One region of the Pantoea sp. USHLN298 genome, then DNA from elsewhere that is predicted to be linked to it. Evidence: predicted binding sites of a transcription regulator. Region 1 holds the regulator's gene; each other region holds the start of a gene.
What was found. The regulator Fur, encoded in region 1, represses iron uptake genes when iron is present. The targets are predictions, from matches to a motif close to ATAATAATGAGAACNACTATCAA.
Positions count from the first base shown of each region.

Region 2: the regulator Fur is predicted to act here: its motif matches at 2,806-2,828, upstream of WFK59_RS03775 (TonB-dependent siderophore receptor).
Region 3: the regulator Fur is predicted to act here: its motif matches at 3,203-3,225, upstream of WFK59_RS16650 (TonB-dependent receptor domain-containing protein).

Region 1 covers NZ_JBBCRO010000001.1:312,518-322,756, reverse strand. The annotation lists gene phrB (deoxyribodipyrimidine photo-lyase) at 1-455, opposite strand, end outside; gene WFK59_RS01660 (YbgA family protein) at 468-1,424, opposite strand; gene WFK59_RS01655 (DUF2517 family protein) at 1,578-1,778, opposite strand; gene kdpE (two-component system response regulator KdpE) at 2,036-2,710, shown strand; gene pgm (phosphoglucomutase (alpha-D-glucose-1,6-bisphosphate-dependent)) at 2,750-4,390, opposite strand; gene seqA (replication initiation negative regulator SeqA) at 4,416-4,964, opposite strand; gene ybfF (esterase) at 5,215-5,979, shown strand; gene ybfE (LexA regulated protein) at 6,146-6,421, shown strand; gene fldA (flavodoxin FldA) at 6,554-7,084, shown strand; gene fur (ferric iron uptake transcriptional regulator) at 7,437-7,880, shown strand; gene WFK59_RS01615 (hypothetical protein) at 7,952-8,347, opposite strand; gene glnS (glutamine--tRNA ligase) at 8,580-10,239, opposite strand, start outside.
Region 2 covers NZ_JBBCRO010000001.1:773,592-783,830, reverse strand. The annotation lists gene ghrA (glyoxylate/hydroxypyruvate reductase GhrA) at 1-785, opposite strand, end outside; gene treA (alpha,alpha-trehalase TreA) at 996-2,681, shown strand; gene WFK59_RS03775 (TonB-dependent siderophore receptor) at 2,873-4,972, shown strand; gene WFK59_RS03770 (GlsB/YeaQ/YmgE family stress response membrane protein) at 5,044-5,292, opposite strand; gene WFK59_RS03765 (flagellar brake protein) at 5,504-6,238, shown strand; gene WFK59_RS03760 (mechanosensitive ion channel family protein) at 6,335-7,465, shown strand; gene WFK59_RS03755 (L-fucose/L-arabinose isomerase family protein) at 7,608-9,026, opposite strand; gene WFK59_RS03750 (FGGY family carbohydrate kinase) at 9,045-10,239, opposite strand, start outside.
Region 3 covers NZ_JBBCRO010000006.1:193,661-203,899, reverse strand. The annotation lists gene WFK59_RS16675 (helix-turn-helix domain-containing protein) at 1-539, shown strand, start outside; gene WFK59_RS16670 (hypothetical protein) at 819-974, shown strand; gene WFK59_RS16665 (siderophore-interacting protein) at 1,341-2,168, shown strand; gene WFK59_RS16660 (PadR family transcriptional regulator) at 2,246-2,782, shown strand; gene WFK59_RS16655 (SelT/SelW/SelH family protein) at 2,817-3,113, opposite strand; gene WFK59_RS16650 (TonB-dependent receptor domain-containing protein) at 3,354-5,726, shown strand; gene WFK59_RS16645 (hemin-degrading factor) at 5,777-6,808, shown strand; gene WFK59_RS16640 (heme/hemin ABC transporter substrate-binding protein) at 6,805-7,626, shown strand; gene WFK59_RS16635 (FecCD family ABC transporter permease) at 7,619-8,617, shown strand; gene WFK59_RS16630 (heme ABC transporter ATP-binding protein) at 8,614-9,390, shown strand; gene WFK59_RS16625 (CinA family protein) at 9,485-9,982, shown strand.

The DNA.
Region 1 (10,239 bases):
ACTTTATACATCGAGCGGTCACCGCTCTGCACGCTGCCGGGCGGCAGCAGCAGACTGTCATCAAATCCCTGACAGATCACGCCGGCGGCGTCGAGACGCTTCTCGGCATCGGCATCACGCTGGCGTTCGTTGACTTCATACTGATAGTTATAGAACAACTGGTCGACCTGCTGCTGCTGGCAAAACGCCACCAGAGAATCGACCGCATCGCTAAAGGTTTCACACGCCTGATAATGCAGCGCAATGCCGCGCTCGGCCAGCGATTCCGCCAGCAGTTGCAGGCTGGCATGGATGAAAGCCGCCTGCCTCGGTGACATATCATGCTGCTGCCACTGTTTCGGCGTGGCGAGATAAAGGGCAATCACCCTGGCTTCACTGTCGCGGCAGGCGGCGTGCAGGGCCAGATTATCGTTGAGGCGTAAATCGTTACGCAGCCAGACCAGATGGGTGGTCATAACACTCCTGAATTATTGTCCGTAACGTAAACGCAGCGCTTCGGGATAGGGATCGAAGTAGCGTTGCTCAGCCAGCCAGGGATGCGGAAACTCCGCCATGTAATGTTTAAGAATGGTGATCGGCACCAGCAGCGGTTGCGTCCCCTGACGGTAACGATCAATCAGCGTCGCCAGCTCCTGACGCTGTGGTGAACTTAACTGACGGCGGAAATAGCCCTGAACGTGCATCAGAACGTTAGTATGGTTCCGGCGTGAAGCGGGCCGTGACATCAGCGCCATCATCCGGTTGCGGTATTCGAAGGCGAACGCCTCCAGCGACGCCCACTCGCTCATTGAGGCCACAAACGGCCCCAGCTCGCGGTATTTTTCCTGCGAATGGGCCAGCATCAGTAACTTATAGCGGCTGTGGAAGGCAATCAGACGGTGACGGGTCAGGCCGCTTTGCCACATCTGGTTAAACTCATGCAGCGCGCAGATACGGCCAATGAAATTTTCACGTAGCGCAGGATCGTGCAGTCGCCCATCCTCTTCCAGCGGCAGCCACGGCATTTCACGCTGCAAAAACTCAGCATAAATACCGGTGCCGGCTTTACGATTGTTATTGGTCTCTGGCTCGTAAACCCGCACCCGCTCCATGCCGCAGCTGGGAGATTTGGCGCACAGGATATAACCTGACAGATGATGCAACGATTTCACGCGCTCGGCTGACCAGTCACGCATCCGGTCAGTCACCTCTTCCCCGCCATCTTTACTGAAGCACAGATGCAGTGCCTCATCGCCCTGGTCAACCAGGCGTAAAGCGGGACGCGGTGTGGGCAGACCGATCGCCATTTCAGGGCAGATCGGCTCGAACCGCACAAAAGGCGTGAGATCTTCGGTAGCAAAAGTAAGGCGCTTGTGTCCACCGTCAAATCTGACGCTTTCACCAAGCAAGCAGGCACTGATTCCCACCGGGATTTTTTCGCTCATACTTGTACAACCTCCGAAATCTTGTAGAGGTTTAAGTGTAGCGTAAAATGGTCAGGAAAACAGGGTGGCCCGGTAGTTTTGTCGCCGGAACCTAAGAAAAAACGCAAAAAAAAGCCTGGTCAGGTGACCAGGCTGATTCAGCAGGAAACGCCCTTACCAGAAAGCGCCGCCGGCAGCTTCAGATTGCGCCAGCCATACCGGCTTCGCGCTGGTTTTGCACCACATCCGATGCAGATAGCTGTAGAAGCGCGCGCGATCCTGACGAAACAGCATCACCGGTAACGCCACGACGCCGAGAAGCACCACCAGCGTGCGACGCAAAATGATTTTGGAACGTGGATAAGCCTGATACATGGTTATCGCCTCCCGGTCAGTTAAAAGGTGTGAGTGTGATCTGTGTCTAAGATTACGCCGTATTGTGTAATTTTACTACTCATCTGACCACTTATTTGACCGGAATTTTGCCGTTTAAGAATTAACCTGTAATTAAGTTACATAATTGTTACCCGTGAGTTACCGTCAGGTTGAACCCAGCCCTGCGCAACCGGCACGGACGGCGGAATAATTTATTGGTAAAGTATGACCTCACTGTTTACTCAAGGCAGGTTTGCGTGACCACGGTTTTAATCGTTGAAGATGAAAAAGAGATCCGCCGCTTTGTCCGGCTGGCGCTGGAAAATGAAGCCCTGAAAGTCTTCGATGCCGATACGTTGCAACGCGGCTTGATTGAGGCCGCAACGCGTAAGCCCGATCTGGTGATCCTTGATTTAGGCCTGCCGGATGGTGATGGCACCGATTTTATCCGTGACCTGCGTCAGTGGAGCGCGGTGCCGGTGATTGTACTGTCAGCGCGCAGCGACGAGCAGGATAAAATCGCGGCGCTGGACGCCGGAGCTGATGACTATCTGACCAAGCCGTTCGGCATTGGTGAACTGCTGGCACGCGTCCGGGTGGCGTTGCGGCGTCACAGCAGCCAGCAGCCCGATGCCCGCGTCAGTTTTGCGGATGTCAGTGTCGATTTTGCTGCGCGGCGGGTACAGCGTAGCGGTGAGGAGATCCATCTCACCCCGATAGAGTTTCGCCTGTTAAGCATCCTGCTTAACAATGCCGGCAAAGTGCTGACCCAGCGCCAGCTGCTGAGCCAGGTATGGGGACCGAATGCGGTAGAGCACAGCCACTATCTGCGCATCTATATGGGACATCTGCGGCAAAAGCTGGAAGCGAACCCAACCCAGCCGGTACATCTGCTGACCGAAACCGGCATTGGCTACCGCTTTATGCCATAAAAAAAGGCGCCCGCGGCGCCTTTTTCACTGCCCGATGACTCAGGCGTTTTTCAGCACTTCGCTGACAATCTCAACCGCTTCTTTCTCGATCTGCGCGCGGTGTTCAGCACCCAGGAAGCTTTCACAGTAGATTTTGTAGGCGTCTTCGGTGCCTGACGGACGGGCAGCGAACCAGCCGTTGTCCGTCATCACTTTCAGACCACCAATCGATGCGCCATTACCTGGTGCAGCGGTCAGTCGCGCGGTGATTGGATCACCGGCCAGCGTATCGGCGCTCACCATCTCAGGGGACAGCTTCGACAGCGCGGCTTTCTGCGCAGAAGTCGCTGAGGCCTGCAGACGGTTGTAGCTTGGCGCACCAAAGCGCTCAGCCAGTTCATCGTAGTGCTGCTGCGGGTTTTTACCGGTGACAGCGGTGATCTCTGCTGCCAGCAGGCACATGATGATGCCGTCTTTGTCGGTTGACCATGGCGTACCATCGAAGCGCAGGAATGAGGCACCGGCGCTCTCTTCGCCGCCGAAACCAAAGCTGCCGTCATACAGACCATCAACGAACCATTTAAAGCCAACCGGGACTTCAACCAGCTTACGACCGATGTCGTTAACCACACGGTCGATCATTGCGCTGGAAACCAGCGTTTTACCCACGGCAACGTCCTGGCCCCACTGCGGACGATGCTGGAACAGGTAGTTGATCGCCACCGCCAGATAGTGGTTAGGATTCATCAGACCCGCCGGGGTCACAATGCCGTGACGGTCATAATCGGGATCGTTACCGAATGCCAGATCGAACTTGTCACGGTAAGCCAGCAGGCCTGCCATGGCGCACTCTGATGAGCAGTCCATACGAACCACGCCATCTTTATCCAGATGCATGAAGCGGAAAGTCTGATCGACCGCGTCATTCACCAGCGTCAGGTCCAGCTTGTAGTGCTCGGCGATACGCTGCCAGTAAGCAATACCGGAACCACCCAGCGGATCAACGCCGATTTTCAGACCAGCTTTCTGAATCGCCGGGAAGTCGATCACCTGCGCCAGACCTTCAACGTAAGGCTGGATCAGATCTTTCTCGACCACATGGCCGCTGGCCAGTGCCTGATCGATCGGCAGACGTTTGACCTCTTTCAGGCCATCTTTGATCAGCTGATTGGCACGATCTTCAACCACTTTGGTGACGTTGGTATCAGCCGGTCCGCCGTTAGGTGGATTGTACTTGATGCCGCCATCTTCTGGTGGGTTGTGCGAAGGGGTAATCACGATGCCGTCGGCCAGTGCGCCACCCGCTTTATTGTGCTCAAGAATGGCGTTCGAGATAGCAGGCGTTGGCGTATAACCATTGTCCTGCTGCACGATCACATCAACACCGTTCGCTGCCAGCACTTCCAGTACCGACAGAATCGCCGGCTCGGACAGCGCGTGCGTATCTTTACCGACGTAGCACGGACCGGTGATGCCGTTCTTTTTACGCTCTTCAGCGATCGCCTGAGCAATCGCCAGAATGTGCATCTCGTTGAAGCTGTGACGCCCTGCACTACCGCGATGGCCAGAGGTACCAAACTTCACCGCATGTTCCGGGTTCGCCACATCGGGCTGCAGGACATAATATTGTGACGTTAATTGTGCAACGTTAATCAAATCGCTCTGCTGGGCGGGTTGCCCGGCACGGGGGTGATTGGCCATTGGCGCTTCTCCCTGACGCTTCAGTTTAAATGGTGCCGCAAACTTTCTCTGTCAGTTCCTGCGGGAACTGCATGGAGAGCATGATGTGTTCGACCATGCTGCATTTGCGACCAGTATTGGTATTGGTGATCACCCAGTACGGTGTGCCGGGTACGTGCTTCGGCTTAGTATGGGTGCCATTTTGCAACAGCGTATGCTCATCACCCGCAAAATAGACGCGGGTACGGCCCTGCAGAGATGCAGTCGCCTCAGCAAAGGCTGCGGTATCAAGACGATAGAGCGTTGACAAGATTAGCATAAAGCGATTAACCGCCCGCTTCTGCTCCGCATATTCATCAGACAGCATCAGCTCGCGCATGGCGCGTACCCGATCCTGTGGACGTGAACCGACCACCGCAGGCTGAGTCTCTTTCGCCGCACCGGATGCCGCGTTTTGCGCAGGCGCCGCGGGCGCAGTCTGACCGGCCGTGAACTTCAGCATACGACGCAGAATGTCGGATGCGCTTTCACCAATGTGTTGCGTGTGGCTGGCAATATAACGGTAGAGCTCTTCGTCAACTTCGATCGTTTTCATCTTATTCCGTACGGTTCTTTCTCATGACAGAACCACCTGTATCCTGAAAAGCCCTTAACATAGTTTGGCGATTCGAAAGGTGAGCGGGTTCTAACATGAGGATTATAAAGTTAAATTCAGGCGGGTTGTTAGCAATCAAACGGTTTACGGGCAAAAGTCAGAATATGTCCTAATGCCGCCGGAACCGGCGCGCCTGAAAAGGTGAATCCATGATAACCTAAGCTTAGGTCTCAAACTTAAGAACTTTGCCATGATTTTGAACGCCCGTCTGCAAACTGAACAATCCCCCACCGATTCCCTGCCCATCCTGCTGATCCACGGCCTGTTCGGGACGCTGGATAACCTTGGCGTGCTGGCTCGCGGGCTGAAAGATGCCGGCCCGCTGCTGCAGGTTGATGTGCGCAATCATGGATTATCACCGCGATCCGATGAGATGAACTACGCTGTGATGGCACAGGATATGTTTGACACGCTGGATGCCCACGGCATCGATCGGGTGGCGGTGATCGGTCATTCGATGGGCGGTAAAATCGCCATGACCATGAGCGCACTGGCACCGGCGCGCATTGCCCGTCTGGTGATGATCGATATCGCCCCGGTGGATTATCAGACCCGCCGCCACGACACCATTTTTGCGGCGATCCGCGCGGTCACGGAAGCGGGCGTCACCTCGCGCAGTGAGGCGGCACAGATCATGCGCGGCGTCATTGATGAAGAAGGCGTAATCCAGTTTCTGCTGAAATCGTTCCAGCAGGGCGAATGGCGCTTCAACGTGCCGGTACTGTGGGACAACTATGCCACCATCTCTGGCTGGCAGCCGGTGCCCGCCTGGCCGCATCCGGCGTTGTTTATCCGCGGCGGCGACTCCAGCTATCTGGATAATCAGTACCGGGATGCGTTGATTGCACAGTTCCCGGCGGCCCATGCGCATGTGATCAGCGGCGCGGGACACTGGGTACACGCAGAGAAACCGGATGCGGTATTACGCAGCGTTCGTCGCTTTTTTGCGCTTTAAAAGCAAATACCTGGCGGTAAATGTTTAGGATTGGCGTCGGAAGTTAGCCTGGAGTATGATGGCGCGCTAAAATTTTGCCGCCGGTCATTTTGCCGCGGTAACGGCCAATAATTTATAATCTGCGCGGCGAGCGTCTGGCGCCCGCACCATTCAGTTTCACTAAGCCATGGCAAAAGAACACACTGACCGCACGACGCTCGATCTGTTTGCTGATGAGCGCCGCCCTGGTCGACCCAAAACCAGTCCGCTTTCGCGTGATGAACAGCTGCGCATCAATAAGCGCAATCAACTGAAACGTGACAAAGGACGCGGGCTTCGCCGTGTCGAACTGAAAATGAACAGTGAAGCCGTCGAAGCGCTCAATACGCTGGCAGAACAGCGTAATCTCAGCCGTAGCGAATTGATTGAACAAATGCTGCTGGCGCAACTCAAACTGGATTAATGCGGGCAAAACGCACGCAGAGGCAAATGTCGAGGCTTTAACCGTTCCGCGGGTTTGCCTCGTCTGCTATTATTCGCTGAATTGTGCTGCGGCACACATCTCATCATCAGGATTTAAGAGGTTATTTTACTCATGGCACTCGTAGGCATCTTCTTTGGCAGCGATACCGGCAACACCGAAAACATTGCAAAAATGATCCAGAAACAGCTGGGTAAAGACGTTGCAGAAGTCCACGACATCGCGAAAAGCACTAAAGAAGATCTGGAAGCGTTTGACATCCTGCTGCTGGGTATCCCGACCTGGTATTACGGTGAAGCGCAGTGCGACTGGGATGACTTTTTCCCGACGCTGGAAGAGATCGATTTCAACGGCAAACTGGTTGCCCTGTTTGGCTGTGGCGATCAGGAAGATTATGCCGAGTATTTTTGTGACGCGATGGGCACCATCCGCGACATCATTGAGCCGCATGGCGCCGTGATCGTCGGTCACTGGCCAACCGAAGGTTATCACTTCGAGGCCTCAAAAGGTCTGGCGGATGATACGCACTTCCTGGGCCTGGCCATTGATGAAGATCGCCAGCCTGAGCTGACCAATGCGCGCGTTGAGCAGTGGGTGAAGCAGATCTTTGATGAACTGCAGCTCAAAGAGATCCTCGAAGCCTGATGCTCTCCGCCTCAATGTGAGCGCCAGCTCACATTGAGGCAATGGAAATTCCTATAGAAATAATAGCCACATTTTTTTAACTTTTTTCGTTTAATCTGTAGAATACCCGCATCGATCTTCCGCTTATTTTCTCTGGCAGCAGATAGGGCTAAGCGAAATGTTAACAGACTCCTGCAGAAATCCTCCCCGGCTCGGTGACGTATCCCATACAGCCCATGGTGATTTAGGCACTCCCCTCGGTTTTCATTTCACGGCTTCAGTTCTATAATGAGACGCAAATGAGAATGGGTGTAGATCGACATTCAAGGCCAAGCGCCACAAAAGTGAATATTAGTAACAGGACAAAATCCGCATGACTGACAACAATACCGCATTAAAGAAGGCTGGCCTGAAAGTCACGCTGCCCAGACTGAAAATTCTGGAAGTGCTTCAGGAACCTGAGTGCCATCACGTCAGCGCGGAAGATTTGTACAAACGCCTGATCGATATCGGCGAAGAGATTGGTCTGGCCACCGTTTACCGTGTGCTGAACCAGTTTGATGATGCCGGCATTGTGACCCGTCACAATTTCGAAGGCGGCAAGTCGGTGTTTGAACTGACTCAGCAGCATCACCACGATCACCTGATCTGCCTGGACTGCGGTAAAGTGATCGAGTTCAGCGATGAGTCGATCGAAACCCGTCAGCGGGAAATCGCGACCCGCCACGGCATTAAGCTGACGAACCACAGCCTTTATCTCTATGGTCACTGCGCGCTGGGTGACTGCCGTGAAGATGAAACGCTGCACGATCAGTAACACTGATCCTGCCTGATATAAAAAAACCGGTTCACAGACCGGTTTTTTTTCGTCCTTACTACGCCGGGTCGTCAGGCGACCAGCGTTTCCTGCAGGTAACGCCAGCGCGGAATCGAGGTGCTGCAGTCGAGAATCGCCAGCGCGATGCGGCTCTGATTATCGCCATTCAGCATCTGCATCTCCCGATACTGTACCGTCACTTCCTGATCGTGATGTGAAATAATGACGTGCTCACAGGTGGCGATACGCATGCCTTCCCGCTTGCCGTGCAGCTGACGGAAAAGTTCTTCCACTTCGTTCAGGTTTAGCTGATTTCCCCGTGGCGTTACCATGCGAAATTCAGGGTGGAAATAGGACATCATCAGTTCAAAACTGTCATCGGATCCGGCAGGCTGATTGAAAATACGTTCAATAAGCTGATGTAAAACGACGACACTGTGTTTGGCTTCCTGGGCGAGAACGGTCATTTTTTTTCCTTATATCACTCGCTGCGCTCTGTCTGAGTGCGCATAGCCTACCTGAACGCCGATAATTCACATCTGGTAATTGATTAATTTTTTTAAACTCAGATTTCTCTCACAAATTTGTAACAACCACGGAGCCAGGCTTGCAGCACAAACCTCGGCGATGGCAGAAATCAGGACAATAAAAAAGGGCGATAAGTCGCCCTTTTGTCATTTTATCAGCCAGCGTTAATGATTATTCGCCGCTTTTAGTCCAGGTGTCTCGCAAACCGACGGTACGGTTAAACACCAGCTGTGACGGCTTCGAATAGACGCTGTCGGCACAGAAATACCCTTCACGCTCAAACTGGTACGGTGTGGTTGCTTCCACATCGCGCAGGCCCGGCTCAACAAAGCCCTGTTTGATGGTCAGTGAATCCGGGTTGATGACCGACAGGAAATCGTCTGCCGCGGCCGGGTTTGGCACGCTGAACAGGCGGTCGTAGAGACGAAACTCTGCGGGCTGCGCATGGTCTGCTGATACCCAGTGGATCACGCCTTTTACCTTACGGCCATCTGCAGGATCTTTGCTCAGGGTATCCACATCGCTGGTGCAGTAGATGCAGGTGATGTTGCCCGCATCATCTTTCGCCACCCGCTCAGCACGGATCACATAAGCGTTGCGCAGGCGAACTTCTTTGCCCAGCACCAGACGCTTATATTGCTTGTTAGCCTCTTCGCGGAAATCCGCCCGATCGATCCAGATCTCACGGCTGAACGGCACCTCACGCGTTCCCATCTCCGGTTTAGAAGGATGGTTAGGCATGGTGATGGTTTCATGATGGCCCGCTGGCAGGTTTTCAATCACCACTTTCAGTGGATCAAGCACCGCCATCGCGCGTGGCGCATTCTCGTTGAGATCGTCACGAATGCACGATTCCAGCGACGCCATTTCCACAATATTGTCCTGCTTGGTAACACCAATACGGCGGCAGAACTCGCGGATTGAGGCGGCGGTATAACCGCGACGGCGTAAGCCAGAAACGGTCAGCATGCGCGGATCATCCCAGCCTTCAACGTGCTTCTCGGTCACCAGCTGAGTCAGTTTGCGTTTCGACATCACCGCATACTCAAGATTCAGGCGAGAGAACTCATACTGACGTGGATGCACCGGAATAGTGATGTTGTCCAGCACCCAGTCGTAGAGACGACGGTTATCCTGGAACTCCAGCGTACAGAGTGAATGCGTGATGCCTTCCAGCGCATCGGAGATGCAGTGGGTAAAGTCATACATCGGATAGATGCACCACTTGTTACCGGTCTGGTGGTGTTCAGCGAACTTAATCCGGTACAGCACCGGATCGCGCATCACGATAAAGTTAGAGGCCATATCGATTTTTGCGCGCAGACAGGCTGTACCTTCAGCAAATTCCCCGTTACGCATTTTCTCGAACAGAGCCAGGTTCTCTTCCACGCTGCGGTCGCGATAGGGACTGTTTTTGCCCGGCGCGGTCAGAGTGCCACGATATTCGCGGATCGCTTCCGGGGTCAGCTCGTCGACGTAAGCCAGCCCTTTATTGATCAGTTCAATCGCATAGTTGAAGAGCTGATCAAAATAGTTTGATGAGTAACAAACCTCACCGCTCCACTCAAAGCCCAGCCATTTGACGTCACGCTTGATGGATTCGACGAACTCCACATCCTCTTTTACCGGATTGGTATCGTCGAAACGCAGGTTACATTGCCCCTGGTAATCCTGGGCGATGCCAAAATTCAGACAGATCGATTTCGCATGACCAATGTGCAGATAGCCATTGGGCTCCGGCGGAAAACGGGTATGCACGCTGCTGTGCTTACCGCTCGCCAAATCTTCGTCGATGATCTGACGAATAAAGTTAGTTGGGCGGGCTTCAGCC
Region 2 (10,239 bases), 460 kb from region 1:
GATTCCGGCAACGGTTCAACCTGAAACACATCCAGCGCGGCGGCTTTTAGCTGACCGCTGTTGAGCGCCGCCAGTAAGTCCGCTTCCACCACCTGCGCACCGCGCGCGATATTAAGGAAGAAAGCGCCGTGCGGCAGCTGCTGGAAAAAATCATGATTGATTAAGTTGATGGTTTCCGCCGTGCTGGGCAGCAGGTTAATTAACACCCGCGTGCCCTGCAGAAAATCGTGCAGCGACTCAGGGCCGGCAAAGCTGGTGACGCCGGCAATCTGCTTCGGCGAACGGCTCCAGACGCGGACCGGAAAGCCCCAGGGTTTCAGCGCTTCTGCCACGCTCCGTCCCAGCACGCCCGCGCCGAGGATGCCAATAGTAAAGCTGTCGCGCGGATAAGCGGGCAGCGGCTGCCAGCAGTGCTGCTGTTGCTGTAACCGATAGTCGTCAAAGCGCCGGAACCAGCTCAGCACGCTGTGGACCGCATACTCCTGCATCTGCCGCGCCATGCCGGTATCTTCCAGCCGGAACAGCGGTACCTCCTCCGGTAACATGTCCGGATACTGCTGCAGCTGCTTCAGAATTTCATCCACACCGGCGCCCAGCGCAAATACCCCGCGCAGCCCGCTGCGTCCCCGCAGCATCTCCGCCGGCGGGGAGCGCACCAGCGCGTAATCGGCCGGGCCATCATCGCCCGGTTGCCAGGCACGGACCCGCGCCTGCGGCAGGCGCTGTTGTAAACCGTTAATCCATGTCGCCGCAGATTGCGACGGGTGATACCAGATGATCTCCATCCTGCTCTCCTTTTTTTCTTTCAGCGTCAGGGAAAACCGGCATCAGGGCAAGTAAAAAGCGGCGGGAAAAAGCGCTTTTTTTAGCAAAAATAATTCCCGTGGCTTCACAATTCCGGACCGCTTCAGGGTGAAGTGGTCAGATAAGGTCTAAAGTTGGTCCTGTGGTCAATGCGTTACGCGCGGCCGCGTTTCGGACAAGGAGAAAAACCGATGACAAAAATTGAGGTAAACGCCACTGAACGGCGTCAGCGTTATGTCCCCCTTCTGCTCACACTGCTGCTAAGCGTGCCGGCCTTCACGGTTCACGCCGACGACACATCGCGCATGCTGAATAATCAGCCGCAGCCGCCGGATGTCCGTTTAGGGCCACTGTTTAATGCTGTACAGCAAGCGAAGTTCTATCCCGATCAAAAAACCTTTGCCGATGCCCTGCCTAAATTCGATCCGGCCTCGATCCTCGCCGACTGGCAGATGCAGAAAAAACAGCGCAACTTTGATCTGAAACGCTTTGTTGACGCCAACTTCACCCTGCCCGCCGCGGGCGATAAGTATGTGCCGCCTGCCGGGCAGAATCTGCGTGACCACATTGACGGCTTATGGCCGGTGCTGACCCGCACCGCCAGCAGCGCCGGTCAGTATGATTCGCTGCTGCCGTTGCCGAAACCTTATGTGGTGCCGGGCGGCCGTTTCCGTGAAGTCTATTACTGGGACAGTTACTTCACGATGCTCGGCCTGGCCGAAAGCGGCCACTGGGATAAAGTACAGGATATGGTGGATAACTTCGCCTCGCTGCTTGATCGTTATGGTCACATTCCCAACGGCAACCGCAGCTACTATCTGAGCCGTTCGCAGCCGCCATTCTTCAGCCTGATGGTGGATCTGCTGGCGAGCCATGATAACGGCAAAGCCTATACCCGTTATCTGCCACAGCTGCAGAAAGAGTATGACTACTGGATGGCCGACAGCGACAAACTGGCCGCCGGCTCAGCCAGCAAGCGGGCAATCAAACTCAGCGATGGCACGCTGCTGAACCGCTACTGGGATGCCCGCGATGTGCCGCGTACCGAGTCCTGGATGGATGATGTCACCACCGCGAAGAAGGCACCGCAGCGTGACAAGGCTGAGGTCTATCGCGAACTGCGTTCGGGTGCGGCGTCCGGCTGGGATTTCAGCTCCCGCTGGTTCACTGATGCCCATAATCTGGCCACTATCCGCACCACCCAACTGGCGCCGGTCGATCTCAACAGCCTGATGTTCCATCTGGAGCAGACGCTGTCGAAAGGCTATCAGATGAATAAGCAGGATGATCTGGCGAAGCAGTTTGCCGACCGCGCAGAGAAGCGCCAGGCCGCAATTAATCGCTACCTGTGGAATGACAAACAGGGCTGGTACGCCGATTACGACTGGCAGAAAAAACAGGTGCATCCGCAGCTGACCGCCGCCACGCTGTTCCCGCTCTACCTGCGGGTCGCCAGCGATAAGCAGGCGGAAAGCACCGCCAGCGCGGTGGAAAAACAGCTGCTGAAACCGGGCGGGCTGGTGACGACTACGGTCAACAACGGCCAGCAATGGGATGCCCCGAACGGCTGGGCGCCGCTGCAATGGGTCGCCGTGGAAGGTCTGGAGCACTACAACCAGCCGAAACTGGCGAAAGAGGTCGGGCTGCGGTTCCTGCAGAACGTGCAGAACACCTACGATCGCGAGCATAAGCTGGTAGAGAAATATGTGGTGGAAGGCAAGAATCTCGGCGGCGGTGGCGGCGGTGAATATCCGCTGCAGGACGGCTTTGGCTGGACCAACGGCGTTACCCTGAAACTGCTGGATAAATATTGCCCGAAAGATAAAACCTGTAACAGCGCCCACGATATTCCCCAGGCGTCTGCGTCTCAACCCTGACCTTATCCGGAGACCGCCGGCCTGGCTGGCGGTCTCTGCCCGCGCGTTTTAACGAAATTTACTTGACGTTCTTCAATTGGCAGGCAAAATTGCAGCGAACTTACAAACGGTAATAGTTCTCACTCTGATAATGAGAACGCTTATCGAGAATGTTAATCATCTGCTGAACCTCTGCCATGAAAGGAATTTCAATGAGATTGCCATCGCCGCTGAAAGGTTACGTCCCGTTCTGCACTCTGGCGCTGACTGCGCCTGCCCTGACTTTTGCTGCCGATATGGTAGTGACAGCCCAACCGCAGGAGCAAGCTGACTCCCCGACTCAGGGTTATCTCGCCACCACCAGTCAGGGCGCGACCAAAAGCGATCGCCCGCTGATTACCACACCGCAGTCGGTGTCGGTGGTGACGCGCCAGCAGATGCAGGATCAGGGCGCGCTGACCCTGAATCAGGCGCTGGGCTATACGTCCGGCGTCTTTACCAACTTCGGCGGTGCTGCAACCCGTTATGACACCATTGCCCTGCGCGGTTTCCACGGTGGCGATGTAGATAACACCTTCCTCGACGGCTTACGGGTGATGAGCGACGGCGGCAGCTTCAATGTGTTGCAGGTCGATAACGCCTTCCTGGAGCGGATTGATGTGATCAAAGGCCCCTCTTCCGCGCTTTATGGTCAGACGGTGCCGGGCGGGCTGGTCAATATGGTAACGAAACGTCCACAGTTCCGTGAAGAAGGTCATGTCCAGCTGCAGGCTGGCAATAACGCCACCACCGGCGCGATGTTTGACTACACCAACGCGATTAACGATCAGTGGGCGTTTCGCCTGACCGGTGTGACCCGCAACAGCGATACCCAGTATGACCATACGCGCGAAGAGAAGTATGCGCTGATGCCTCAGCTGATGTGGCAACCGGATGAGGATACTCAGCTGATCCTTAAAGCCTATCTGCAGAAAGATCCCTCCGGCGGTTATCACGGCTCGGTGCCGGGCGACGGCAGTATTACGGAGCATAATGGCTATAAGCTGAGCAACGGTTTTTATGAAGGCAACAGCGATCTGGATCAGTTCAAACGCCGTGAGCAGATCTACAGCTACGATTTCACTCATCGCTTTAGCGACGTCTGGTCGTTCTCCTCAACCGGCAGCTACAGCCATTCCAACGTCGATCTCGATCAGGTTTATCAGATTGGCTGGGATGCGCAGAATCCCGATCTGCTGAACCGTTACTATTCGGGTGAGCGCTCCTCACTGGCCGCCTGGGCCACGGATAACCGGCTACAGGCCGAATTTAACACCGGCGAGCTGGAGCATCGCGTCTCGCTGGGCGCGGAGTATCATCGCTATAAAAATGAGATCAGCAAAGCGGTCGGCAACGCATCGCAGCTTAATGCCGTGACCGGCGAACAGGTTGGCGACATGCCGGCCTACAGCTGGAGCGATAACAGCCGCAGCTACTATCAGACCGGCCTCTACCTGCAGGATGAGATGAAGCTGGATCGCTGGCATCTGGATCTCTCCGGCCGCTATGACCGCATCGTTGCCAGCAATAGCGGCAGTGACCGCCGTCAGGACGATCACATCAGCGGACGCGCGGCGCTGCTTTATGCGTTCGACAACGGTATCTCGCCATATGTCAGCTGGAGTCAGGCGATCACCCCTACCGCCCTGACCGACCCGAACAACAACCTGCTGAAGCCGACCACCGCGGAACAGTATGAAGCCGGGGTTAAATATCAGCCAAACGGCACCCGCGATCTCTATAGCCTGGCGGTCTATGATCTGACACAGAAAGATGTGGCTAACCGTAATGTACAGGATGGTACCTACACGCCGTCTGGCAAAGTGCACTCGCAGGGGATTGAGCTGGAAGCGCGTAATCAGTTGACGCCACGTCTGAGCACCGTCGCCAGTTACACCCTGAATCACCTGCGCTTTAAAGATTCCGTTGATGGCAATGATGGTCACACGCCTTACGTGACGCCAAACAGCATGGCGGCCTTCTGGGGACACTATCAGTTTGATTACGGCCTGAGTGCCGGCGCGGGCGTGCGCTATATCGGCAAACAGTGGGCAGATAACGAAAACACCACCCGTTTGCCATCAGTGACGCTGTTTGATGCCTCGGTTCGTGCCGATCTCGGCGTCTGGAACAGCAGCCTGAAAGGCGCGTGGCTGCAGGTGAATGCGAATAACCTGACCGACCGTAAATACGTGGCGGGCTGTTACGGCACGGGCTATTGCTACTGGGGTGCGGAACGCAGCGTGATGGCGACGGTGGGCTACGATTTCTGATCGCCAGAAGTGAAAAAGGGGACGAATCGCTTCGTCCCCTTTTTGATTAAATCTTTGTTAAATCGTTACGATCAACTGCGTACTTTACGATAGATAAACAGAACCACGATGGCACCGATGACGGCGACCACGAAGCTGCCGAAGTTGAACCCATCGACGCGACCGAAGCCAAACAGCGTACTGATCCAGCCACCCACTACGGCACCAATAATACCCAGTACGATAGTCAGAATGAAACCGCCACCGTCTTTACCCGGCATGATCCACTTCGCCAGGATACCTGCGATTAAGCCAAAGACGATCCAGGAAATAATACCCATCTGTTGCTCCTTCCTTTTTTTGATTAAATCGTGAACGCTTGATTTATCAAGCGGTTTACCGCGATAAGTATAGACAGGTTTTCAAAAAATGTTTACTTGCTCACAGTTATTATTGCGCAGGGAGAGGCTAAAGCTTTTTTTTGCCACGCCGATAACGGAGATGAGGGCAAAAAAAAGAACAAACAAAGCACCAACCTTTTGGAGCCAGGAAGTGAAAGAAGCCGATCAGGAACAATATTTAAAACGTGGCACGCTGGCCATCCTTGGCGTGATGAAAGACCTGCTGCGTTTACAGACGCCGCTACTGGTGAGTTTTTCCCGTGGGCAGTTTATCAGCCGGATGCTGGCGGCCGATGAAAATCAGTTGCTGTTCGACCTCGGCAGCAACAATCTGGATAACGACTACGCCTTAACCTGCGATGAACTCAGCATCGCTGCAGAAACCCACGGCGCTAAAGTGGAGTTCAGCCTCGCGTCGCTGGCGCGGGTCGATTTTGAAGGCTTACCGGCGTTCAGCGCGCCGTTGCCGGAGCTGGTGTGGCAGATCCAGCGTCGTGAGTTTTTTCGCGTCAATGCGCCACTGGAACCACAGTTCTGGTGTCATACCGAGTGGCCCGACGGCAATACAGCCCGTCTGCGGTTGCAGGATCTGTCGCTGGGCGGTATCGGCGTACTGGTGGATGAGCCGCTGCCCGAAGGATTACAAAGTGGCGACAGTTTCAAAAAATTCCGCGTTGAGCTGGGCGAATATGGTCACTTTGAAGTGCCGGTGAAACTGTTGCACATTGGCGAACGCAGCGTGGTAACGCATAAAAATGAAACCCGAATTACGCCACGCCTGAGCTTTCGCTTTTCAGCACTCGATCCGGTGCAGGAGCGGCAACTGCAGCAGGTTATTTTTGCCCTTGAGCGGCTGGCACGCGATAAATCAACCCGTTTTCAATAAGTTCTTCCCGGATGCGCCGCACAGTTGCGTCGCATCCAGGCTATGCTTCTTGCTTGTTTTCTTTTAAACCGGAACCCAGCAAGGAGAATCTCCCCAATGGAAAACTGGCTTTCTTCACGTCATTTTCAATCCATTCTGTTCAATCAGAGCTTCTGGATCAACAGCGCCATCGTTATCGTCGCGACCCTCGTCATTTACTGGCTGCTGCGTACCCTGATCCGTTTTATCTCCAACCGTATTGCCCGCTATAGCGAACATCGGCATGTCCGGGCGACCGGCATTGTGGTGGAAATTCTGCGCAGTACCAGCCAGAGTCTGCTGCTGATTTTTTCACTGCTCATTGCGTTAAAATTTGTCGATTTACCCGCCTCGTGGAGCGTGGCGATCTCACACGGCTGGTTCCTGGCGTTAATCGTTCAGCTGGCGCTGTGGATCGACTGCGGTATCCGGCTCTGGCTGCACAGTCTGCTGCGCGACCCTTTGCATGTGCGGAACCCGGTCACCACGGTGATCCTCGGTATTCTGCTGCGCGTAGTGGTGTGGATCATGATGTTCCTCGCCATTCTGTCGAATATGGGCATCAATATTACCGCGCTGGTGGCCAGTCTCGGCGTCGGGGGTATTGCGATTGCGCTGGCGATTCAGACCGTGCTGAGCGACGTCTTCGCCTCGCTGGCGATCGGGTTCGATAAGCCGTTTGAGCACGGTGATTTTATCGTGTTTGGCGATATTGCCGGGTCGATTGAGCATATCGGTCTGAAAACCACCCGGCTGCGCAGCCTGAGCGGTGAACAGATTGTCTGCTCAAATACCATTCTGCTGCAGCAGACGATCCACAACTATAAGCGGATGCAGCAACGCCGCATCGTGTTTAAGTTCGGTATCAGCTACGCCACGCCGTCGGAACAGGTGCGCGAGATCAGTCCGCTGGTGAAAGAGATTATCCAGAGCGTTGACACCACCCGCTTCGACCGCGCCCACTTCCTGGCGTTTGAAGATTCGAAACTGACCTTTGAAGTGGTCTACTTTGTGCTGGACGCCGACTACAACAAGTACATGGATATTCAGCAGGAGATCAACCTGCAGCTGATGGCAGCGCTGGAACAGCGCAACATCCGCTTTGCCTTCCCGATTCGTCAGGTCGAGTTCAGCGGCGGTAATCTGCCGCCGGTGGATCTGGTGGCGGTGGACAATGAGGATGGCGAGGTACGCAGAATGGCGCGCTAAGCGCGCTCAGGATGCCAGCCTTCCCGAGGATCAGGGAAAGGCTGGCGAAGCCTGTTCACGTCAGCGTAAGTGCGGCCCGCGCGTGCCAGCATCGGCCGCGCGAGCCATGCCGACATCACTGCCATCACTGACTGCGGCTCCGCTACTGATGGCGATAACAGCTGACGCCCAGATACTGGCTGAACGCTTCCTGCAATACGTCTGCCGTGGCGGAGTGGTTCATCGCCACATGGTGTTCGAATCCGTTACGGCAGATCCACGCCAGCAAGGATTCCAGTTGCGGGACCTGAATCACCGCGCGGCAGCCCACCGTATCCAGCGGATCGTCTACCGACATCCCCTCACCGACGTAGGCCTTGATCTCTCCGCTGAAATCATCGGTTGAGAGACGAAAATAGGTCAGATCGCCGCTTTTCATCCGGCCATGCACCGCGCCACAGGTGTTCTCTTTCCCGACCGTGGTACCAATAATATCGGCCGTGCCCATCGTGGGTGACTCCAGGCTGGCGCTGGCGAAATTACCGCAGTGAAACAGCACGCATTTATCCCGATCATCGCCGAAGTTGTTGTTCCAGTCCGCCAGTGAGGCGGGATTCAGCGAGCAGCTGGCCAGGGCATACATCGACAGCGCCCCCATCACGTCCACCTCGCAGGCGCTCGGCATCAGCTGTCCTGACATCACGCTCATGATCGAGCAGACGTTAATACCGAGATTCTCCTGCAGCGAGGTCCAGCACTGAATCGCGGTAGTATCGATGTCGTTGTCGTTCACCCATTCGCTGATGACCACAAACAGTTTCGCCATGGTTTGCAGCTTTTCGCCGGGAATCCCGCGCGCATCGGCGTTGGCTTCCAGAATCTCGCGCTTCTCCGCCACGCGGATATCATCATCGCGCAGCCGGTTAGTACGGGTAAAAATTTCTGACAGATCCAGCGTTTCCACCGCAATGCCCATCTTCTCCAGCAGTTTCTCACTGTAGCGCACGGTGTTAAAACCGGCGGGCCGGGCACCGATCGCCCCGACACGCACCCGCCGCATCGCATTCACCACCCGACAGAGCTGGCTGAAACGCTGCAGATCCTGCATGAAGACCTCACCGCTCAGGGCGCAGACATGCTGGCGGGTCAGGGAAAAGGGGATGCCATATTGCCGCAGGTTATTACACAGTGAGATTTTGCCGCAGAAGCTGTCACGCCGGGTCGCCAGCCCCATTTTATCGAGGTTATCTTCTTCCGCCTGCACCAGCACCGGCACATTTAATCCGGCGAGGCGCAATGCCTCGGCGATCGCTTTCTCATCGCCAAAGTTGGGCAGCAACACCACCACGCCGTGAATCGCTTCGCGGTGCTGACGAAACAGTTCGGCGCAGATTTTCGCTTCCTGACGGGTTTCGACTCCGCCGAGATGCGTCTGACTCTCGTCCAGCATCACCGTATTGATATTCATTTTTTCAAACAGCGCGACCGCCTGCTGACGCGCTTCGCCCACCAGATAGCTGGGAAAGAAACCCCGGTTGCCAATTATCACGCCGAAGGTTAACTGCTGAGGAAGTTTTGACATGGCTCTGCTCCGAAAGGGTTAATGTGGCTGATAACGACAGCGTGCGACGGCGTCGATCCAGCCTTTATAGTTGTCCTGCATCTGTTGCGCACAGGCCTGACGCGGTTCGATCACGTTGCCACCCTGTAACGCCTGCATATCACTGCCCTGCTGCCACCAGCCCAGCACTTTTCCCGCCAGCAGCGCGGCACCCAGCGCCGAGACTTCGGCGGTCGGCACCCGCAGCAACGGACGCTGCAAAACATCTGCCTGTAACTGCATCAGCCAGCTGTTTTCGGTAGCGCTGCCATCCACGCATAGCGCAGGAAGTTGCTGCCCGCTGGCCTGCTCCATGGCAAAAAAGACGTCGGCGATCTGCCAGACGATCGACTCCAGCGCCACCCGCGCCAGCACCGCCGGTGTGGCGGCATCCGTCAGGCCACAGACCATACCGCGCGCCTGCAAGTCCCACCAGGGCGCACCCAGCCCGGAAAGCGCCGGCACAAAATAAACGCCCTGATTATCTTCGCTGCGTTGCGCCAGTACGGTGAGCTGGCGCGGGTCCTGAACCCCCAGCATGCTGCCGAGCCACGCCGCGCCCGAACCGGTGTGGGTGATATTGCCTTCGAAGGCGTAACGCAGGGTGCCGTCGTGCCAGGCCACGGTGGTGCTGAGGCCGTTCTCGGTCAGCAGCGGCGTGGCCATCGACATCATCAGCGACGAACCCGTGCCGTAAGTGGCCTTCACCACTTCCGCGGTGCCACGCCGCTGTGCCTGCAGGGCGGCGTGGGAATCGCCGATACGCGCCAGAATCGGCGTGCCCGGCGGCAGCCCGGCAATATCCGTGACGGCCACTACGCCCTGTTCGCTGGCGGAGGCCACGATGCGCGGCAGCGCGGCGCGTGGCAGCTGAAACAGCGCCAGCAGTTCGTCATCCCAGTCATTAAGATGCAGGCTGTAGAGCTGGGTGCGCGAGGCGTTGGCGTGATCGGTAATAAAAGTCTCACCCGCGCTGAGCTGCCAGCTGAGCCAGCTGTCCACGGTGCCGATACAGAGCTCGCCCGCTTCGGCACGCGCCACGCCGTCGGGAATTGCCGCCAGCATGCCGGTCAGCTTGGCAGCCGGGAACATCGGGTCCACTGCCAGCCCGGTGAGGCCGGTGATGCGCGGTGCTTTACCCGCAAGGTGTAAATCGCGACAGAACGGCTCGGAACGTCGGTCCTGCCAGCTCACC
Region 3 (10,239 bases), on a different contig from region 1:
CGCATTTACCGGTGAAACATTTCCACGGCCGGATTCCGGTGCGCTCGCCGATTGAACATGCGGTGCTGGTTGAACAGGATGAAGACCTGCCGCTCTGCGGTGAGACGATGGAGTGGGAGTGTCAGTTCGGCGAATATATCGCCGATCATGAACATCGGGTGGCGGAACAGGCGCGACGGCTGGTTGCGCTGGCGGGCGGCCAGGTGCGGCATGGCTGGCTCGGTTTTCAGTATGGTCCGGGCCACTCTTCGGCTGACCAGCAGAATATCAGCCTGTTCCAGGCGCTGGAGCCGCAGCACGCCGCGATGCTGGACGGCAAAACAGAGAGCTGGAGTGAAACGCGTGGGCTTTATGCGCGGATTAACTGGAGCGGCGCACCTGAGCAGCTGACGCGCTTTATTGCTGACATCTACTATCTGCACCTGCCGACGCTGGGCGTGGCGCGCCGTCAGGGTAAAGATCTGCTGCGGCTGGATTTTGCACTCTGCAAACCGGACTGGCTGAGCGGGGTTTTTTCGATTCCGGTGACGCCAGCCTGAGGCGTCACCGGCCGTTTCAGCCGCGATTCGGCTGCCTAAGCCTGAAAAATGCATATTCTGTGCGGTAAACCGTGACAAACCGCACGATTTTATAAAATAAGTTAACGGTCTGGCGTAAAATCCTTCACCGAAACCCCGTAGTGCACCATTCAACGTACTTTTCTGGCGGGGCTGAAACATTCATCTGCATTTCTGGCCATTTCTGGCTAAAAACGATAAACGAAGAAAATTATGCGACGCTCAATGTTGTTACTTATCTCAATGCTTTCGGCATTGCCTATGCTGGCTGTGGCTCAACTGGCAGAACCCTTCTCGCCACCGGCTGGTCTGCACCCGCATTCCCAGATCTCTCAGCACGAAATTCTGGGCGACGGCCAGTTGCCGCAGCACACCCAGAATAATCCTGCCGCCTCCGGCTTTAACGACACGCTGTGACCGTTCTGGCCGGTAAGCGGGCGTCCCTCGGTTCAGCGGCGCAATCGACATCCCCGGCCGAATGCCTTTCCTGTTACATCCTGCGTCAGCAATAAAATCGGCTGATCGGCTGGCCATCACTTCTGCATCTTTTCCTCTTCTCTCTGGCCTGTGCAGGCTACTGAGCGACTGTTGTCGCCAGTCAGCCAGCGGCTGACTCACTTTGCACTGCTTCGTTCACCGCCTGGTGTCGCAGAAGCCGATCTTCAGTAACATAAAATATATCTTAATCCGCTGCGATCGCATTTTTCGTCATTGTGTTCAAGATATATCATAGCTAATCTGAGCCACTCAGATGAGAATGATTTTGATTCCATGATTATGCTGATGCCCTCGATTGACGGGCATTTAACCCGTTTCAGGAGAGATGTTGTGCCAAATCCTAACTCTGATCGCCTTCCTCAGCGCGTCCGTAATGAACTGCGCTTTCGTCATATTCAGGTGGCAAGCAAAACTAACATTGCCGGTAACTTCTGGCGCATCGTCTTCAGCGGCAGCGATCTGGCGGGCTTCAATTCACCGGGCTTTGACGATCACATTAAAGTCTTCTTTCCCGCCAGCGCGGGTGAGATGCCGGCACTGCCGCAGATCACCGAGGATGGCATTGTCTGGCCGGACGGTTTACGCCCGGCGGCCCGTGATTACACGCCGCTGGCCTTTGACGGCGTCTCGTCGCTGACGCTCGATTTCTATATTCATCAGAGTGGCGTTGCCAGCGACTGGGCGACACAGGCGAAAATCGGCGACAGCCTGATCGTCGGCGGTCCGCGCGGCTCACTGATCGTACCGACCGACTACGCTTTCCAGCTCTATGTCTGTGACGAAACCGGTCTGCCGGCCTTTGCGCGCCGTAAACAGGATGTCCGCGCCCAACAGCTGCATCTGTTTGCCTATGCAGATGAGACCACCGGGCGGGATTACTTAACCGATACGGCTGGCGTTACTCTCAACTGGCTCGGCAGCGGTCAGATGCAACGGGCGCAGCTCAGCCAGCTGATTGCAAAGCTGGATCAACTGGCGATACCGTCGGAAGATTACTTCATCTGGCTGACCGGCGAAGGCGAGTTTGTTAAGGCGCTAAGCGACTATTTCACCACCCAGCGCGGCGTGAACAGCGACTACGTCCGGGCCGTGGCCTACTGGCACCAGAAGTAAAGCCGGCGGCCGCCCGTGTTGAATTTTGCCAGGCGGCGGTCTACCATCAACCTCCATTTCTTCTCCCTGAGCAGGTTATGAAAGACCATTCAGCAGCGCCATCTGATGATCATCCCGCGCGCGCTGGCGGCTGTGGCAGCCGTCGTAAGCGTCGGGAAAAAATGCTGGAGGCGAGTGATATTCGTCTGCTGATGCTCCATTTCCTGGCGCAGAATGCCGCGCACGGCTATGAACTGATCAAGTCGGTGGAGGAGTTGTCGAAAGGGGAGTATTCGCCCAGTCCGGGCATTATCTATCCCAATCTGACGCTGCTGGAAGAGATGGAGGCGATTCAGGTGGTCGACGCGCAGGCCACACGCAAAGCGTACCGGCTGACCGCGGCGGGTGAGGCGCTGCTGGCGTCCAGCGGCGATCGGGTTGCCAGCCTGATCGCCCGCTTATCGTCACTGGCGATTCTGGTTAATAACCGCAGCATTCCGGCGGTTGAGCAGGCGATCCATACGCTGAAAATGGCGCTCAACACCCGTCTGGCACAGCAGGATATCTCCGAGGCCGCGTTGCAGACGCTGATTGCGGCGCTGCACGACGCGGCAGAAAAAATCACCCACAGCTGATCCTTCTCCCTGATGCGGGTTGCCAGCCGGCGACTCAGCTCACTTCAGGCTTGTGCTTATCAATGTGACCCAGCGTGCGATCCGGGAAACAGATGTCGCGCACCCGTTGTTTTAGCGTCGTGGCATCTGGAAAACCTCCATCCCGTTTACGCTCCCACAGCAGATGCCCGTCGAGCGTAATCTCAAAAATACCCCCGGTTCCCGGCCTGAGCGTCACTTCCGCCAGATCCTCAGCGAAGGTGTGCAGGAGTTCCTGTGCCATCCACGCCGATCGCATCAGCCAGTTGCACTGCATACAGTAGTGGATAACGACCACAGGTTTTTGCGCCATAACTCTTTTCCTTTAACGTGTTGATAAATTACCGGTTAATTGTAGTTAACAAATTGTGCTGCGCAAGAGTGATCTTAATGTAAATAGGATTGATAATGATTCTTAATTGCATTAGATTCCGGGCGATAAGAAATACTCAGAAACAACTCCTGCTATTTTGCGGCTTTTGTGCGAAGCCGGTTTGATGATGCCAGCAAGTAAGTGAGCGAATACTAACAATTAACCAGGTAATTCGCGCCCATGTCACCACTTTTTCAGGGATTGACGCAACAGCGTCTGTTTAAACTGGCGTACCTCGCCTCTGCCATCCAACCCCTCTGCAGTTATGCCGCAGGCAGTGACGCTGCTCCGCTGGCGCTTTCCGACAAAACACAAAGTCAGGCCGATGCGGTGATGACGGTTACGGCTCCACCGCTGAAGCAACAGGCTGGCAGCAAAACCAGCCTGTCGGCAGCGGATCTGCAACAGCGTGGTGCCACCGATTTTGGCTCTGTTATGCGTTATGAACCGCTGATCAGCGCCACCGGCAGTCAGGGTGGATCGTCCGCAGGCAAGAGCGGTTTTGATCGGGCGGGCTATACCGGCTACAACATTCGCGGGCTGGAAAGTAACCGCGTCGGGCTGGACGTTGATGGTATTCCGCTGCCGCAGGCAACCGGCCGCAGCTATGTGGGGCGAGCCGGGCTGGACAGTTTTGGCATTGGCCGTGACTACATCGACCCTTATCTGTTTGGCCGCATCGACATTGAAAAGGGCGCGACGGCGGTTGATCAACCCAACACCTCGCTCGGCGGCAATGTCTCGTTCCGTAATAAGTCTCCCGACGACTACCTGCATCCCGGAAAAGCGACCGCGTTCAGCTATCAGAGCGACTATGACTCATCCAATCGCAGCTGGCATAACGGCATCACCGCCGCCGCCGGTGACGATGAACTGCGCGGCATCTTTGTTTACAGCCGCCGCGACGGCCAGCAAACCCGTAACAACAGCGACACGCTGGAGGCGTATCCCGCGAACTGGCACTCCGATGCCTTTATGACCTCCGGGGTCTGGCAACCCAACGATTTGCACCGGTTCAGCGCGACCGCCGACTACTACCATAAAACCAATCACAGCCGTTACGACAGCTGGGATACCGCCGGTAACACCATCTGGGGCAGCGCGCAGCAGCAGAGCGATACCCGCCGCTGGGGCATCAGCCTGGCGGATGAATATACGCCCTACAACGAGATTATCGACAGCCTGACAACCCGGATTTACTGGCAGCAGACCGAAGCGCACGACAATACGCTGATGCCGTCGAGCGCAACCGCCTGGCAAAACGTCTATTCCGATTACAACAGCGACAGCTACGGTTTTGACGCACAGGCAACCAAACGTCTCGGGCGACATGAGCTGAGCGGCGGAGTGAATGCGCGTCGGGTAGAGACCGAGCGGCCTTTCCGTCAGACGCCGGCGCCGGGCGTCACCAGTGTCATCATGCAGCCACAGGCCAATAGCCGCAGCTACACCCTTGGCGGCTATCTGCAGGACAAAATTAATTTTGATGCTGACGGACATAACGCGGCAGTGATCCCTGGCGTTCGGGTGGCGTACCAGAACACCAAACCGCGTGATGTCGGGACGCTGACTACCAACAGCAGCGTGCTGGATGCCAGTGAAGTCTCCGCCCTGTACGGTTCGGCCAACAGCGATACCCAGCTGTTACCGTCGATCGCCCTCCAGTACGATCTCACGCCCAGCCTGATGACCTATCTGCAATATACCCGTGGCGCGCAGTTCCCTAACGATACCCAGCTGTATGGATCCTGGAACCTCGGTTCCAGCTATGCGGGTCCGGCACAGTATGCGCTGATCGGTAATGCTGATTTAAAAACCGAGACCAGTAATAACTACGAATGGGGCGTGAAAGGCCAGCTGACAGAAGGTATCACCCTGAATGCCGCTGCGTTTTATAACGACTACAAAAACTTTATCGCCTTTACCCGCTACAGCCGCGCGGCAAATCCGGGTAAGTTCGTTAATGTCCCCAGCAACATCTACACCACTTACCAGGCGGAAAACCGCGACAAAGCCTATATCTACGGCGCTGAAATCAGCAGCAAAGTGAACGTCGGCAGCTGGTTCCCGCAGGTGGATGGCCTGAGCGCCAGCCTGGCCTTTGGCTATACCCAGGGTGCGGCGAAGTCGAGCTATCTCGGCGACCGCTATATCGACCTGGAAAGCGTGGCCCCGATGAAAGCTATCGTCGGGCTGGGCTGGGATGATGCGGAACGGGGTTATGGCGCGGCCGTCACCGCGACCTTTGTCAAAGGCAAACGCGCCACCGCCACCAACCGTAACAGTTATGCCAACAGCGGCGGCAGCCTGACCGATTCCAGCACCGATTATATGCGGGTGCCCGGTTACGGCATGGTGGATATGACCGCTTACTGGCGGGTAACGCCGCAGGTCAGGCTGAGCGGGGGAGTGTATAACATTACCGATCGCAAATACTGGGATTACCTCAGCAGCCGTGAACTGACCAGCGCGACCCAGCAGGAACGCAACAATCAGGCGCTGGCGGTGATGCCGGGCCGGACCTTCCAGTTAGGCGTTAACGTCGATTTCTGATAACCGCTGCCCTGCACTGATGCAGGGCACCGCAATGGGAGCACTCAAGCATGGATTCTGTTTACCAGCACTACCTCGCCCTGAAAGGCGAACAACCGAAAAAGTATGCCCGTGACCTTGCGGCACTGATCGGGATCAGTGAAGCGGCGCTGTGTCAGGCCCGCATCGGGGCGGATGCCTGGCGGCTGAAGCCAGATTTTCCGGCACTGCTGCAGGCACTTGAGGCGGTTGGTGAAACCAAAAGCCTGACCCGCAACGCCTATGCGGTTCATGAGCAGCTCGGCGAGTACAAAAACCTGCATCTGGGTGACCACGCCGGCATTTTACTGAACCCGCGAGCGCTGGATCTGCGTCTGTTTGTCGCCCAGTGGCGGAGTGCCTTTGCCCTGCAGGAGCAAACCGCACAGGGCGAACGGCACAGCATTCAGATCTTTGATCGTCATGGGGATGCGGTGCTGAAGATCTATGTCACGGATCGGACCAACAGGGCCGCGTGGCAGACGCTGATTGAGGCTTTCCGCGAGGACGGCGCGACGCCACTGCACGTAGAGCCGTTCGCCGCCGCTGCGCTGACCGATAAAGTGGATGGAGCGGCTATCGATCGTGAATGGCGTGCCATGACCGATGTGCATCAGTTTTTCAGTCTGCTGAAGCGTCACAACCTGTCACGTCAGCAGGCGTTTCGTGCCGCCGGTGACGATCTGGCCTGTCAGACCCGCAACGACGCGCTGGCGCGGCTGTTGCAGATGGCGCAGCAGGAGGGCAATGAAATCATGATATTTGTCGGTAATCGCGGCTGTACCCAGATTTTCACCGGCGCGATCGAGAAGGTAGTGCCGATGGATAACTGGCTCAACGTCTTTAATCCGCAATTCACCCTGCATTTGATGGCTGACCAGATCAGCGAAAGCTGGATCACCCGCAAACCAGCTGGCGATGGCTTTGTCACCAGTCTGGAACTGTTTGCCGCCGACGGCACCCAGATCGCTCAGCTCTACGGACAGCGCAGCGAAGGCACGCCGGAGCAGGCGCGCTGGCGCGAGCAGATCGATGCGCTGCGTGATGCAGGAGCCGTGGCATGAGATGGCTGACGCTGTTAGGACTGCTGCTGGCGCTGCCGTCGCTGGCAACGGAGCGGGTGGTATCGATTGGCGGCGACGTCACGCAGATTATCTATGCGCTGGATGCCCAGCAGCAGCTGGTGGCGCGAGACAGCACCAGCCTGCGCCCGGCGCTGGCAACCCGGCTGCCGGATGTCGGTTACCTGCGCCAGCTGAATACCGAAGGTATCCTGGCGCTGAAACCGACGCTGGTGATCGCCAGTGAACTGGCGAAGCCTTCGCTGGTGCTGCAACAGATTGCACAGGCCGGGGTACGCGTGGTGACGGTCAGTGGTGAAAACAGTCTGCGGGCGATTCCGCAAAAAATAATCACCATCGGCGAGGCGCTCGGCCATCAGACCGACGCCCAGGCGCTGGCACAGCAGATGACGCAGCAGATCGGCCAGTTGCCACAGCAAAAATTGCCGGTGAAGGTGCTCTACATTATGGCCAACAGCGGCATGAAATCGATGGCGGCGGGTAATCAGACCGCTGCTGACAGCGCCATCCGCAGCGCCGGACTGCAGAACGCGATGGGCAGCGTGCCACACTATCAGGCGCTGTCGCAGGAAGGGGTGATCGCTGCCGCGCCGGATCTGGTGGTCATCGGCGAAGAGGGACTGAAAACTCTGGGCGGCGAACAGCAGCTGTGGCAGTTACCCGGACTGGCGTTGACGCCGGCCGGTCAGCAGCATCGTCTGCTGGTGATCGATACTATGGCGCTGCTGGGCTTTGGCCTGGATACGCCGCGGGCGATCGTCCGGCTACGTCAGGCCGCGGAATCACTGACGCATGATTAACGGTAATGCGCCGCGCATACTGACGCTGATGACCATTATGTTGCTGATATTCGTGGTGCTGGCCGCCAACTTCGGGGCGATGTCGCTGTCGCTGCGTGGCCTGTGGCAGGCAGCGTTCAGCGAGTTGATCTGGCAGGTCTGGCTGAATATTCGCCTGCCGCGCGTGCTGCTGGCGGTGCTGATCGGCATGGCGCTGGCAGTTTCCGGCGCAGTGATGCAGGGCGTCTTTCGTAATCCGCTGGCCGATCCGGGTTTGCTCGGTATCAGCAGCGGGGCCGGTCTGGCCGTGGCGCTGGCGATTGTTACCCCGCTGGCCCTGCCGCCGTCGCTGGCGCTGTGGCTGCCGATGATCGCCGCCTTTATCGGCAGCCTGCTGGTGACGTTGCTGATCTTCAGCTTCAGCCGGCTGGCGCGCGGCAATCTGTCGCGGCTGCTGCTGGTGGGGATCGCCATCAACGCGCTGTGCGGTGCGGCGGTCGGCGTGCTGTCGTGGCTGAGTAACGATCAGCAACTGCGTCAGCTGTCGCTGTGGGGAATGGGCAGCCTGAGCCAGGCGCAGTGGCCGACGCTGCTGATCTGCGCGCTGCTGATTTTGCCGGCGCTGCTGCTGTTACAGTCACTGTCTCGCCAGCTCAACCTGCTGCAGGCGGGCGAAGAAGATGCGCACTACATGGGCGTTGAGGTGAAACGCACTCAGCATCAGTTACTGATCCTCAGCGCGCTGCTGGTCGGTACGGCGGTGTCGGTCAGCGGCGTGATCGGCTTTGTCGGCTTAGTGGTACCGCACGTAATGCGTTTTTGCCTTGGCAGCGATCATCGCTGGCTGCTGCCTGGTTCGGCGCTGGCGGGCGCGATTCTGCTGCTGCTGGCCGATACTCTGGCGCGCACAGTGGTGGTGCCGGCAGAGATGCCGGTCGGCCTGCTCACCAGCCTGATTGGCGGTCCGTGGTTTCTCTGGTTAATCCTGCGTCAGCAGCGAGGCATCGAATGAGCGAGCAATTACAGGCGGCGGGATTGTGTTTATCCCGCGACGGTAAAGTCATTATCGATCGTCTCGACGTCACGCTCTCGGCCGGTGAGATGGTGGCGCTGATTGGCCCCAACGGTGCCGGGAAATCGACGCTGCTGCGGATGCTGACCGGCTTCCTGTCGCCTGACCAGGGTGAATGTCGTCTGGACGCGCAGCCCCTGGCGGAGTGGTCACGCGAGCGGCTGGCGCGACGCCGGGCAGTGATGCGGCAGCAAACCCAGCTGACCTTTTCACAATCCGCCGAATCGGTAGTGGCGATGGGACGTGCGCCCTGGCCGGAGACGCGCAGCCGGGAAATTGTGGCGGAAGTGATGCAACTGACCGGCTGCCAGTCACTGGCGCAGCGTGACTATCGTCAGCTGTCAGGAGGAGAGCAGCAGCGGGTACAGCTGGCACGGGTGCTGGCACAGCTGTGGCAGGATGGCGCGCCGCGCGGCTGGCTGTTTCTGGATGAGCCCACCTCGGCGCTGGATCTCTTCTGGCAGCAGCAGACGCTGCGATTACTGCGGCAACTGACGCGCACCGGTGAGCTGAGCGTCTGCGCGGTGCTGCACGATCTTAATCAGGCGGCGTTATGGGCGGATCGCATCCTGCTGCTGCACGCCGGCAGGCTGGTGGCACAAGGTACGCCGCAGGCGGTGATGACGGAAGCGACGCTGACCCGCTGGTATCAGGCCGAATTACAGGTGGTGCCGGGCGAGGGTGGAAAGCCGCACATTCAGCTGCGGGTTTAGACCGTTTCGCTTTTAAAACATTGTGTTGCGAGGTTCTGTCTTGACAGTTTTGCGCCATACTTGTGTTTCTGGGTGAGTTATTAAGGAGACAATAATGGCGCAATCTTTAGACCAAACCGCTAACCAACTGGGTGAACTTTTACTCTCTTCCGGACTGCATCTGGCCACTGCCGAATCCTGTACCGCCGGGTTGATCAGCATGACGCTGGCGGCGGTAGAGAACAGTGGCAACTTTTATACCAGCGGCTTTGTGACCTACAGCGAAAATGCCAAGATCCGCCTGCTCGGTGTTCATCCCGCTACGCTGGAGCAGCACACCGCGGTCAGTGAACAGACCGCGCGGGAAATGGCCCAGGGCGCCTGCGCCCGTTCCGGTGAGCCGGTCGGGCTGGCGATCACCGGCTATGCCGGGCCTGATGGTGGGGAAGATGGTACGCCCGCCGGCACCATCTGGTTCGGCTGGGTCTTGCCGAATGGCCAGGACTACGCCGAGTGCCATCAGTTCAGTGGCGATCCTAAATCGGTGATGGAGCAGGGCACGCAGTTCGCGCTGGAAGGGTTGATTAAACGGCTGCAGCTGCCGACTGAATAAAGGCGCAGGATTGCGCCTTAACCGGGCATCACCGTTCCTTTTTTATGCTTTCTTATAAAACCCTATCTGTTTGTAATTCATTGAGTTAGCGTAGAAATATTTCCGGATGCGTTTTGATTTATCCCTACGTATCCGGAAAATCAGGGTCAGATTGAGGTATTGAAAGCAATTGGAAATAACCACTTTTAATATTGTAAAAAGGTTCGCAACCCAAATTGAACCTGGCATCGACTTTTAGAAAATACTTCCAAAAGAAA